DNA from 2 places in the Pseudomonas sp. MH9.3 genome. Region 1 is predicted to be linked to the other one. Evidence: predicted binding sites of a transcription regulator. Region 1 holds the regulator's gene; the other holds the start of a gene.
The links. Region 1 encodes FliA, which starts transcription of late flagellar genes. Its sites were predicted from a motif close to CTAAAGTTTNNNNNNNNNNNGCCGNTAA; they were not measured.

Region 1 (4,695 bases):
AGTGCTTCGAGAATCACGTCCATCAACTCCGAGTCGACCTGCCGTTCACCCTTGCGCAGGATGTCGAACACGTTCTCGGCGATGTGGCAGCACTCAACCAGCTCATGGAGCTGGAGGAAGCCGGCGCCCCCTTTTACAGTGTGAAAACCGCGAAAAATTGCATTGAGCAGGTTCGCATCATCCGGTCGGCTTTCCAGCTCGACCAGTTGTTCGGACAGTTGCTCTAAAATTTCGCCGGCCTCTACAAGGAAATCCTGAAGGATTTCTTCATCGGCGCCGAAGCTCATGTGGGTGCTCCTTAGAAGCCTAAACTGGATAACAGGTCATCGACATCATCCTGACCTGACACAACGTCTTCACGTTTATCGGCATGAATCTGCGGACCTTCACCCTTGGCGAGATGTTTTTGTGGATCTTTTTCCGAGAGGATCGCCGCGCGGTCATGTTCGATGCCGGCAAAACGATCGACCTGCCCGGCCATGAGCACCAGTTTGAGCAGGTTGCTTTCCACTTCGGTGACCAGTTGGGTCACGCGCTTGATCACTTGACCGGTGAGGTCCTGGTAATCCTGGGCCAGCAAAATATCGTTGAGGTTGCTCGCCACCGTGCGGTTTTCCTGTTCGCTGCGCGACAGAAAACCGTCGACCCGACGGGCCAGTTCACGAAACTCTTCAGCACCGACTTCGCGACGCATGAAGCGGCCCCAGTCGTGGCTAAGCGCTTGAGCCTCGGTGGCCATGCCATTGACCAGAGGCGTGGCGTTTTCCACCAGGTCCATGGTGCGGTTGGCCGCCGCTTCGGTCAGCTTGACCACATAGGACAGGCGTTCGGTGGCATCGGTGATCTGCGAAATTTCTTCGGCCTGGGGCATGTGCGGGTCAATCTGGAAATTGACGATCGCACTGTGCAGCTCGCGCGTGAGCTTGCCCACTTCCTGGTACAGGCCGCGGTCACGGGTCTGGTTAAGCTCATGGATCAACTGCACCGCGTCGCCGAAATGACCTTTTTCAAGGCTGTCGACCAACTGGTGAGCATGTTTTTTCAGGGTCGACTCAAAATCGCCCAATGTTGTTTCTTTATGCTCCATAGCTCCCCCGCGATGGCATTAGCCGTGGATGCGTTCGAAGATTTTTTCGATCTTCTCTTTTAGCGCCAATGCAGTGAATGGCTTGACCACGTAACCGTTTACCCCGGCCTGGGCGGCTTCGATAATCTGTTCACGCTTGGCTTCGGCGGTCACCATCAGTACAGGCAGGCTGCGCAGCTTTTCGTCGGCGCGCACATGGCGCAACAAGTCGATGCCAGTCATGCCCGGCATGTTCCAGTCGGTTACCAGAAAGTCGATGCTGCCGCTGTTGAGGATCGGAATCGCCGTAATGCCGTCGTCCGCCTCGACCGTGTTTGTGAACCCAAGGTCACGCAACAGGTTTTTTATGATCCGCCGCATCGTTGAGAAGTCATCAACGATGAGGATTTTCATGTTCTTGTCCAATTCGACCTCCAAGCAGTCTTAAACGCGCCCAGCACCTGGACGCGCCATTTCAATCAACAGGCGTTACACAAAAAGGACTGCCGGGTCCACCACGGGTCGACCCCGCGAAGGTCGTGACCCTCGCGGTATCGTCTGCAGTGTCCCCACACTGCCTGTCAGCGCGCGCGCCACTCTCCCAAACGCCCCCGCAAACGGGCTGCGCACTGGCTATGCAACTGGCTGACACGCGATTCGCTGACCCCCAGGACCTCACCGATTTCCTTGAGGTTCAGCTCTTCGTCGTAGTACAGCGCCAGGACCAGGCGCTCACGCTCCGGCAAGTTGGCAATGGCTTCCGCCAGTGCGCCCTGGAAACGTTCATCTTCCAGGTCGCGTGACGGTTCCATATGCGCACTCGCGCCGTCCTCGTGCAGCCCTTCGTGTTCGCCGTCCTGCAACAGGTCGTCGAAACTGAACAGGCGGCTGCCCAAGGTATCGTTCAAAATCCCGTAATAATCATCGAGACTCAATTGGAGTTCGGCCGCAACTTCGTGATCTTTAGCGTCGCGACCGGTTTTTGCTTCAATTGAGCGAATTGCGTCACTGACCATCCGCGTATTGCGGTGCACCGAACGCGGCGCCCAATCCCCTTTACGCACTTCATCGAGCATCGCGCCACGTATGCGAATACCCGCATACGTCTCGAAACTGGCGCCCTTGCTCGCGTCGTACTTGGTCGACACTTCGAGCAGGCCGATCATGCCGGCCTGGATCAGGTCTTCGACCTGCACACTGGCCGGAAGGCGCGCCAGCAGGTGATAGGCAATGCGCTTGACCAGCGGCGCATAGCGCTCGATCAATTCGCCCTGGCTGTCGCGTGCCGATTTTTTATAGAGGTTGTAGCCGCTGGATGTCATAGCACAGGACCCGCGCTTGTCTGATGCACCAATCGCTCGACGAAGAACTCCAGATGCCCACGCGGGTTGGCGGGCAGCGGCCAGGTATCGACCTTCTGGGCAATCGCCTTGAATGCCAGCGCACACTTGGAACGCGGGAATGCTTCGTAGACCGCACGCTGTTTTTGCACAGCCTTTCGCACGCATTCGTCGTAGGGAACTGCGCCAACGTATTGCAGGGCGACATCGAGAAAACGATCCGTGACCTTGGTCAGCTTGGCGAACAGGTTGCGCCCTTCCTGCGGGCTCTGGGCCATGTTGGCCAGCACGCGGAAGCGGTTCATGCCGTAGTCACGGTTAAGCAGTTTGATCAGGGCGTAGGCGTCGGTGATCGAAGTGGGCTCGTCGCACACCACCAGCAGCACTTCCTGCGCGGCGCGCACAAAGCTGACCACGGACTCGCCGATGCCGGCGGCGGTGTCGATCACCAGTACGTCGAGGTTGTCGCCGATATCGCTGAACGCCTGGATCAGGCCGGCATGCTGCGCCGGGCTCAGGTGCACCATGCTCTGGGTGCCGGAGGCAGCCGGCACGATGCGGATCCCGCCGGGCCCCTGCAGCAGCACATCGCGCAGCTCACAGCGCCCTTCGATCACATCGGCAAGGGTATGTTTGGGGGTCAGCCCCAGCAGAACGTCCACGTTCGCCAGGCCCAGGTCAGCGTCCAGCAGCATGACGCGACGGCCAAGCTCTGCCAGGGCCAGGGACAAATTCACTGACACGTTAGTTTTCCCGACGCCACCTTTGCCGCCGGTCACCGCGATCACCTGTACGGGATGCATGCTGCCCATTTTATTTCTTTACCTTGTCTTGCTTAGACGCAGGCTACATGGCTTGGCCGCTTGAATCGCTTGCAGACCATCGATGTAGGTACATTTCACGGTGTTCATCCTGCCTCAACCGACCCGTTTTGCCGGGTTGTGGTAAAGGTCGGCGAACATATCAGCCATCGCTTCCTCGCTAGGCTCGTCTTGCATTTGCACACTCACGGCACGGCTGACCAACTGATGACGACGCGGCAGATGCAGATCATCCGGGATTCGCGGGCCGTCGGTCAGGTAGGCGACCGGTAATTCATGACTGATTGCCAGGCTCAGTACTTCGCCCAGGCTCGCGGTTTCGTCGAGCTTGGTGAGGATGCAGCCGGCCAGACCGCAGCGCTTGTAACTGTGATACGCAGCGGTAAGAACCTGTTTCTGGCTGGTGGTTGCAAGCACCAGGTAATTTTTCGACTTGATCCCACGGCCGGCCAGGCTTTCCAGCTGCATGCGCAACGCCGGATCGCTGGCTTGCAGGCCGGCGGTGTCGATCAGCACCACGCGCTTGCGCAGCAGCGGGTCGAGGGCGTTGGCCAGGGACTGGCCCGGGTCGACGTGGGTCACCGGCACATTGAGAATGCGGCCGAGGGTCTTGAGCTGTTCCTGGGCGCCAATGCGGTAGCTGTCCATGCTCACCAGCGCGATGTTGTTGGCGCCGTACTTGAGCACGTAACGGGCGGCCAGCTTGGCCAGGGTGGTGGTTTTGCCCATGCCGGCAGGGCCGACCATGGCGATCACACCGCCCTCTTCGAGGGGTTCGATTTCCGGGGTGGCGATCATCCGCGCCAGGTGCGCCAACAGCATGCGCCAGGCCTGACGGGGCTCCTCGATGTTGCCGGTCAGCGCCAGCAGGTCGCGCGACAGCGGGCCGGACAGGCCGATGCGTTGCAGGCGACGCCACAGGTTGGCCTGTTGCGGCTTGCTGCCTTGCAACTGGTTCCAGGCCAGCGAGCCCAGTTGTACTTCGAGCAGTTCGCGCAGGCCGTTGAGTTCAAAGCGCATCGAATCGAAGACGCGCTGGTCGACGGCGGCAGCCGGGGCCGGTGCGGCAGGACGCGGCGGCTCAACGAAAGTCGGCTCCACCAGCGGCTCGGCAGCAGTCAGCGGCAGGCCGGCGAACAGCTGGCGATTGGTGGTGGTGTCGCTGTCGCCGCGCATGCTCAGCTCGGCCTGGGCCGACACAATGCGCGAGGCGGTTTTGCGCAGCTCGTCTTCGAGTTCCATGTTCGGCACGCGTGGCGCCAGGGCCTGGGGGGTGTAATCCAGGGCAGCCGTCAGCTCCACACCGCCGGCGATGCGGCGGTTGCCGATAATGGCAGCATCGGCGCCCAGCTCATCACGCACCAGTTTCATGGCCTGACGCATATCGGCGGCGAAAAAACGCTTCACTTGCATAACCCACTACCTCAGCCGTTGGGCCCTACTGTCGCGACGATAGTCACTTGCTTAT
Region 2 (4,695 bases), 1.1 Mb from region 1:
ATTTCTGTTCGATGGAAATGGCCGGCGACAAGCCTTCAATGGTGTCGACGTCGGGTTTTTCCATCATCGACAGGAACTGGCGGGCATAGGCCGACAGCGATTCCACGTAGCGACGCTGGCCTTCGGCATACAGCGTGTCGAACGCCAGGGACGATTTGCCCGAGCCGGACAGGCCGGTGATGACGATCAGTTTGTCCCGGGGCAGGGTCAGGTCAATGTTCTTCAGGTTGTGGGTTCTAGCCCCACGAATCAGGATCTTGTCCAAGATGGCCTCGCACGGCGGGCGTAAATAATGCCGGAGTATACGGCTAAAGACTGGATGAATATACACTGTCAAAAGGCCGCTTGCAGCCTTGCATGAAAGCTGCGCGGCAAAGCGCCGCATATACCCTCTCAATCGATGGGACTGGTAGAATCGCCGCCGGTTCACACGAGGTTTTTCCATGCACGATCCCCACAGCGAACGCATGAGTAGCGGCGAGACCCGAGCGGCAAGCGGTCTGGCCCTGGTGTTCGCCTTCCGTATGCTTGGCATGTTTATGGTGTTGCCGGTGCTGGCGACCTATGGAATGGATCTCGCAGGAGCGACCCCCGCACTCATCGGCCTGGCGATTGGCGCCTACGGTCTGACCCAGGCCATTTTTCAGATTCCGTTCGGGATCATTTCCGACCGCATCGGCCGCCGCCCCGTGATTTACCTCGGCCTGATCGTCTTCGCGCTCGGCAGCGTGCTCGCGGCCCAGGCCGATTCGATCTGGGGCGTGATCGCCGGACGCATCCTGCAGGGCGCTGGCGCGATTTCCGCGGCGGTCATGGCGCTGCTCTCGGACCTGACCCGCGAACAACATCGCACCAAGGCCATGGCAATGATCGGGATGACTATCGGGCTGTCGTTCGCCGTGGCCATGGTGGTCGGCCCGCTGCTGACCAGTGCGTTCGGCCTGCATGGGCTGTTCCTGGCCACCGGCGGCATGGCGCTGATCGGCATTGTCATCGTCGCGTTCATGGTGCCGCGCTCTACCGGCACCTTGCAGCACCGTGAGTCCGGTGTGGCGCGCAAGGCGCTGCTGCCGACGCTCAAGCATCCGGACCTGCTGCGCCTGGATTTAGGTATCTTCGTGTTGCACGCCATGCTGATGTGCAGCTTCGTCGCCTTGCCCCTGGCGCTGGTGGAAAAAGCCGGTCTGCCCAAGGAGCAGCACTGGTGGGTCTATCTCACTGCGTTGTTGATTTCGTTCTTCGCCATGATCCCGTTCATCATCTATGGCGAGAAGAAACGCAAAATGAAACGAGTTCTGCTCGGCGCCGTCGCGACATTGATGCTCACTGAACTATTCTTCTGGCAGTTCGGCGACAGCCTGCGGGCGCTGGTGAGCGGCACGGTGGTGTTCTTCACCGCGTTCAACCTGCTGGAGGCGTCATTGCCTTCGCTGATCAGTAAGGTTTCACCGGCCGGAGGCAAGGGCACGGCGATGGGGGTGTATTCCACCAGCCAGTTCCTCGGTTCCGCGTTGGGCGGCATCATGGGCGGCTGGATGTTCCAGCATGGCGGTCTGTCGGTTGTGTTCCTCGGATGCGCCGGGCTGGCTGCACTTTGGCTGGCCTTTGCTGTTACCATGCGCGAACCTCCCTACGTCACCAGTCTGCGTTTACCGCTGTCGCCCGAGGCGATGCGCGAAGCCGGTCTGGCAGAGCGCCTGAAGGCCGTCGTTGGAGTAACGGATGCAGTAGTGGTCGCTGAAGAGGCGGCCATTTACATTAAATTGGACACCGAATTATTGGATCGCGCGACGCTCGAGCAACTGGTCAACCCAGTGCCGACAGCGCGCCCAGCCTAGGAGAACGTTATGGCCCGTGGGGTTAACAAAGTCATATTGGTCGGTACATGCGGCCAGGATCCCGAAGTTCGCTACCTGCCTAACGGTAACGCCGTGACCAACCTGAGTCTGGCGACCAGCGAACAGTGGACCGACAAGCAGACCGGCCAGAAGGTCGAGAAAACCGAATGGCACCGTGTGTCGATGTTCGGCAAGGTTGCCGAAATCGCCGGTGAATACCTGCGCAAAGGTTCGCAGGTCTACATCGAAGGCAAACTGCAGACCCGCGAGTGGGAAAAGGACGGTATCAAGCGTTACACCACTGAAATCGTGGTCGACATGCAAGGCACCATGCAACTGCTGGGCGGCCGTCCACAGGGCGACCAACAGGGCCAGGGCGGCATGTCCAACTCGGCACCGCGTCCACAGCAGTCGCGTCCACAGCCAAGCCAGCAGCCACAGCGTGAGTCGCGTCCAGCGCCACAACAGGCCGCGCCACAGCCGGCTCCGGATTTCGACAGCTTTGATGACGATATTCCGTTCTGATCGACGCCCGCGCTGGCACCCAGCGCTCAGCTGATCCCAACGCCCCTGCGGATTGCAAAATCCCAGGGGCGTTTTCGTATGCGCTCAAATAGTCGCAACGCTCGCCGCCATTCTCCTGCACACAATCATCACACAGCGTTGATATCAACGCGACATCACTTTTCTTCAAGCGTTCCAGAGTTGTACAAATATAAAAAAATGTACAACTTTTCTTAAAGTTCTCAATCTCAATGCCGACACCGAGCATGAAACGATTAGTTACATGCACAGCGTGATTAGCCAAATGTGCCAGACAGAGCCAGGCATTTGAGAGAAAACGGACAGTTCTCACCTATAAACCTTCCACAAACTGTCCCATTGCGGGCTGTGAGAACTGTATGAATATCCTTGCTCCTGCCGTACACCTGGCCAGCCGTTTACGTTTCCCCACCAAATTCGGCGTGCTGGCAATCATCGTCCTGATCCCTCTGGTGCTGCTTGGCTCCCGTATCGTCCACCAGATCAACGAGAGTCTAGAAGTCATCCGCTCCGAACAATCGGGCCAACGCTATCTGTTGGACGTGACCCCTGTGCTGCGCTTGTCGATGTTGCAACGCGCACTCACCAACCGCCTGCTCAGCGGTGACAAGAGCGCGCAGCCCGATCTTTCCGCCAACCAGGCAAAGCTGGAAGACGCATTTTCTAAACTGGCCACCACCGACCGCCAGTTCAACGCCCAGCTCGAAACCGGTGACCGCGTGCAGCGCCTGCGTGCCGGGGCGCAGCGCCTGATTGAGCTGGCCAAGGGCGACGCCAACCCGAGCACTACCTTCGACGAGTGGAACGATCAACTCACCGAAACCCTGAACTTCGTTTATTACGTATCGGCCACCTCGGGCATGGTGCTCGATGAAGACTTTGCCTCGCTGTTCATGATCGACCAGAGCACCTTGCGGTTGCCGCGCCAGATCAATATCGTCGGCCAATTGCGCGGTCTGGTCAGTGGGCTGCATGAGGGGCAGGTATTGAGCCCGGGCACGCGTGGCGTGATCAGGGCGATGCTCAAGAACGAGGTGATGATCCACAAGGAGCTCCAGCAGAGCCTGGACCTTTTGCGTCGTCGCGAGCCGGCCCTGGCCGATCGCATTCAGGCACCGATTACCAGTGCCTTTGCGAGCCTGGAGGGTTTTCGCGCCGATCTTGATCTGATGATTGGCTCCACCACCGACACCATCAGTGGCGTGCAGAACCTGCCGGCCAAGGGCAACGCGGTAGTCGCCGAGTTGTACAAGGCGCAGGACACCCTGCAAGACGCGCTGTTGAAGAGACTGGAACGCCGTGTCCAGGAAAAAAGCGCAGAGCGCCTGCTCATCCTCGGCATGCTGGCCGGGCTTGGCCTGTTGCTGGTGTACGCCTTCAGCGGCATCTACAGCGCCATGCGGCGCACCCTCAACGATGTGTTGAGTGCCACGCAGCTGATTGCCCAGGGCGACCTGAGCACGCGCATTCCGGTGCGCGGCAACGATGAAATGGCCGACGTGGGCAACGCTCTCAACGCGATGGTGCAGGCCTTCAGTGCGTCGCTGTCGCAGGTTGAGCGCAGTTCGCAATCGGTGTCCGAGGCGGCCGCGCGCATGGGGGTGTCCATCGACGTGGCCAAACGCTCGATGAATGTGCAGCAAAGTGAAACCGAGCAAGTCGCCACGGCCATCAACGAGATGACTGCCAGCGTTGCCGATGTGGCGCAGAACACCGAGGGCGCCGCCCATGCCGCCGGGCATGCCAGTCAGTCTTCGATCGCAGGCCTTGCGAAGATGCAGGAAACCCGCGTCACCATCGAAGCCCTGGCCGAAGAAGTGGAGCGCAGCGCGCAGAAAGTCTCCGCGCTGGCCCAGCACAGCCAGCAGATCGGCGGGGTTATTGAAGTGATCCGTAACATCGCCGATCAAACCAACCTGCTGGCGTTGAATGCCGCCATCGAGGCGGCCCGTGCCGGTGAGCAGGGCCGCGGCTTTGCGGTGGTGGCGGACGAGGTCCGAACCCTGGCCTCGCGCACGCAGAACTCAACCGAAGAAATCCGCACCATTATCCAGGAGCTGCAACTGGCGACGTCCGCGGCCGTGGAGCAGATGAAGTCGGGCAAGTTGCGCGCGCAGGCCTGTCTCGAGTCTGCTCAACAAGCCTCGACCAGCCTGGATGCAATCAATGATGGCGTTGATCAGATCGTCGGCATGAACACGCAGATCGCCAGCGCAGCGGTGCAGCAACACGCCGTGTCCGAAGACATCAACCGCAACGTGACCGAAATTCGCAACGGCAGTATCACGTTGATGGAGGGCATCGAAGACAACGC

Region 2: a site for FliA is predicted at 2,576-2,603, ahead of RHM60_RS13230 (methyl-accepting chemotaxis protein). Genes of this name have one in related genera too.

The regions. Positions count from the first base shown of each region.
Region 1 is NZ_CP133785.1:1,882,830-1,887,524, forward strand. Features, by position in the region: gene RHM60_RS07965 (chemotaxis protein CheA) at 1-287, opposite strand, end outside; gene RHM60_RS07970 (protein phosphatase CheZ) at 299-1,087, opposite strand; gene RHM60_RS07975 (chemotaxis response regulator CheY) at 1,106-1,480, opposite strand; gene fliA (RNA polymerase sigma factor FliA) at 1,648-2,388, opposite strand; gene fleN (flagellar synthesis regulator FleN) at 2,385-3,218, opposite strand; gene flhF (flagellar biosynthesis protein FlhF) at 3,324-4,640, opposite strand; gene flhA (flagellar biosynthesis protein FlhA) at 4,652-4,695, opposite strand, start outside.
Region 2 is NZ_CP133785.1:3,019,343-3,024,037, reverse strand. Features, by position in the region: gene uvrA (excinuclease ABC subunit UvrA) at 1-265, opposite strand, end outside; gene RHM60_RS13240 (MFS transporter) at 444-1,838, shown strand; gene RHM60_RS13235 (single-stranded DNA-binding protein) at 1,848-2,363, shown strand; gene RHM60_RS13230 (methyl-accepting chemotaxis protein) at 2,741-4,695, shown strand, end outside.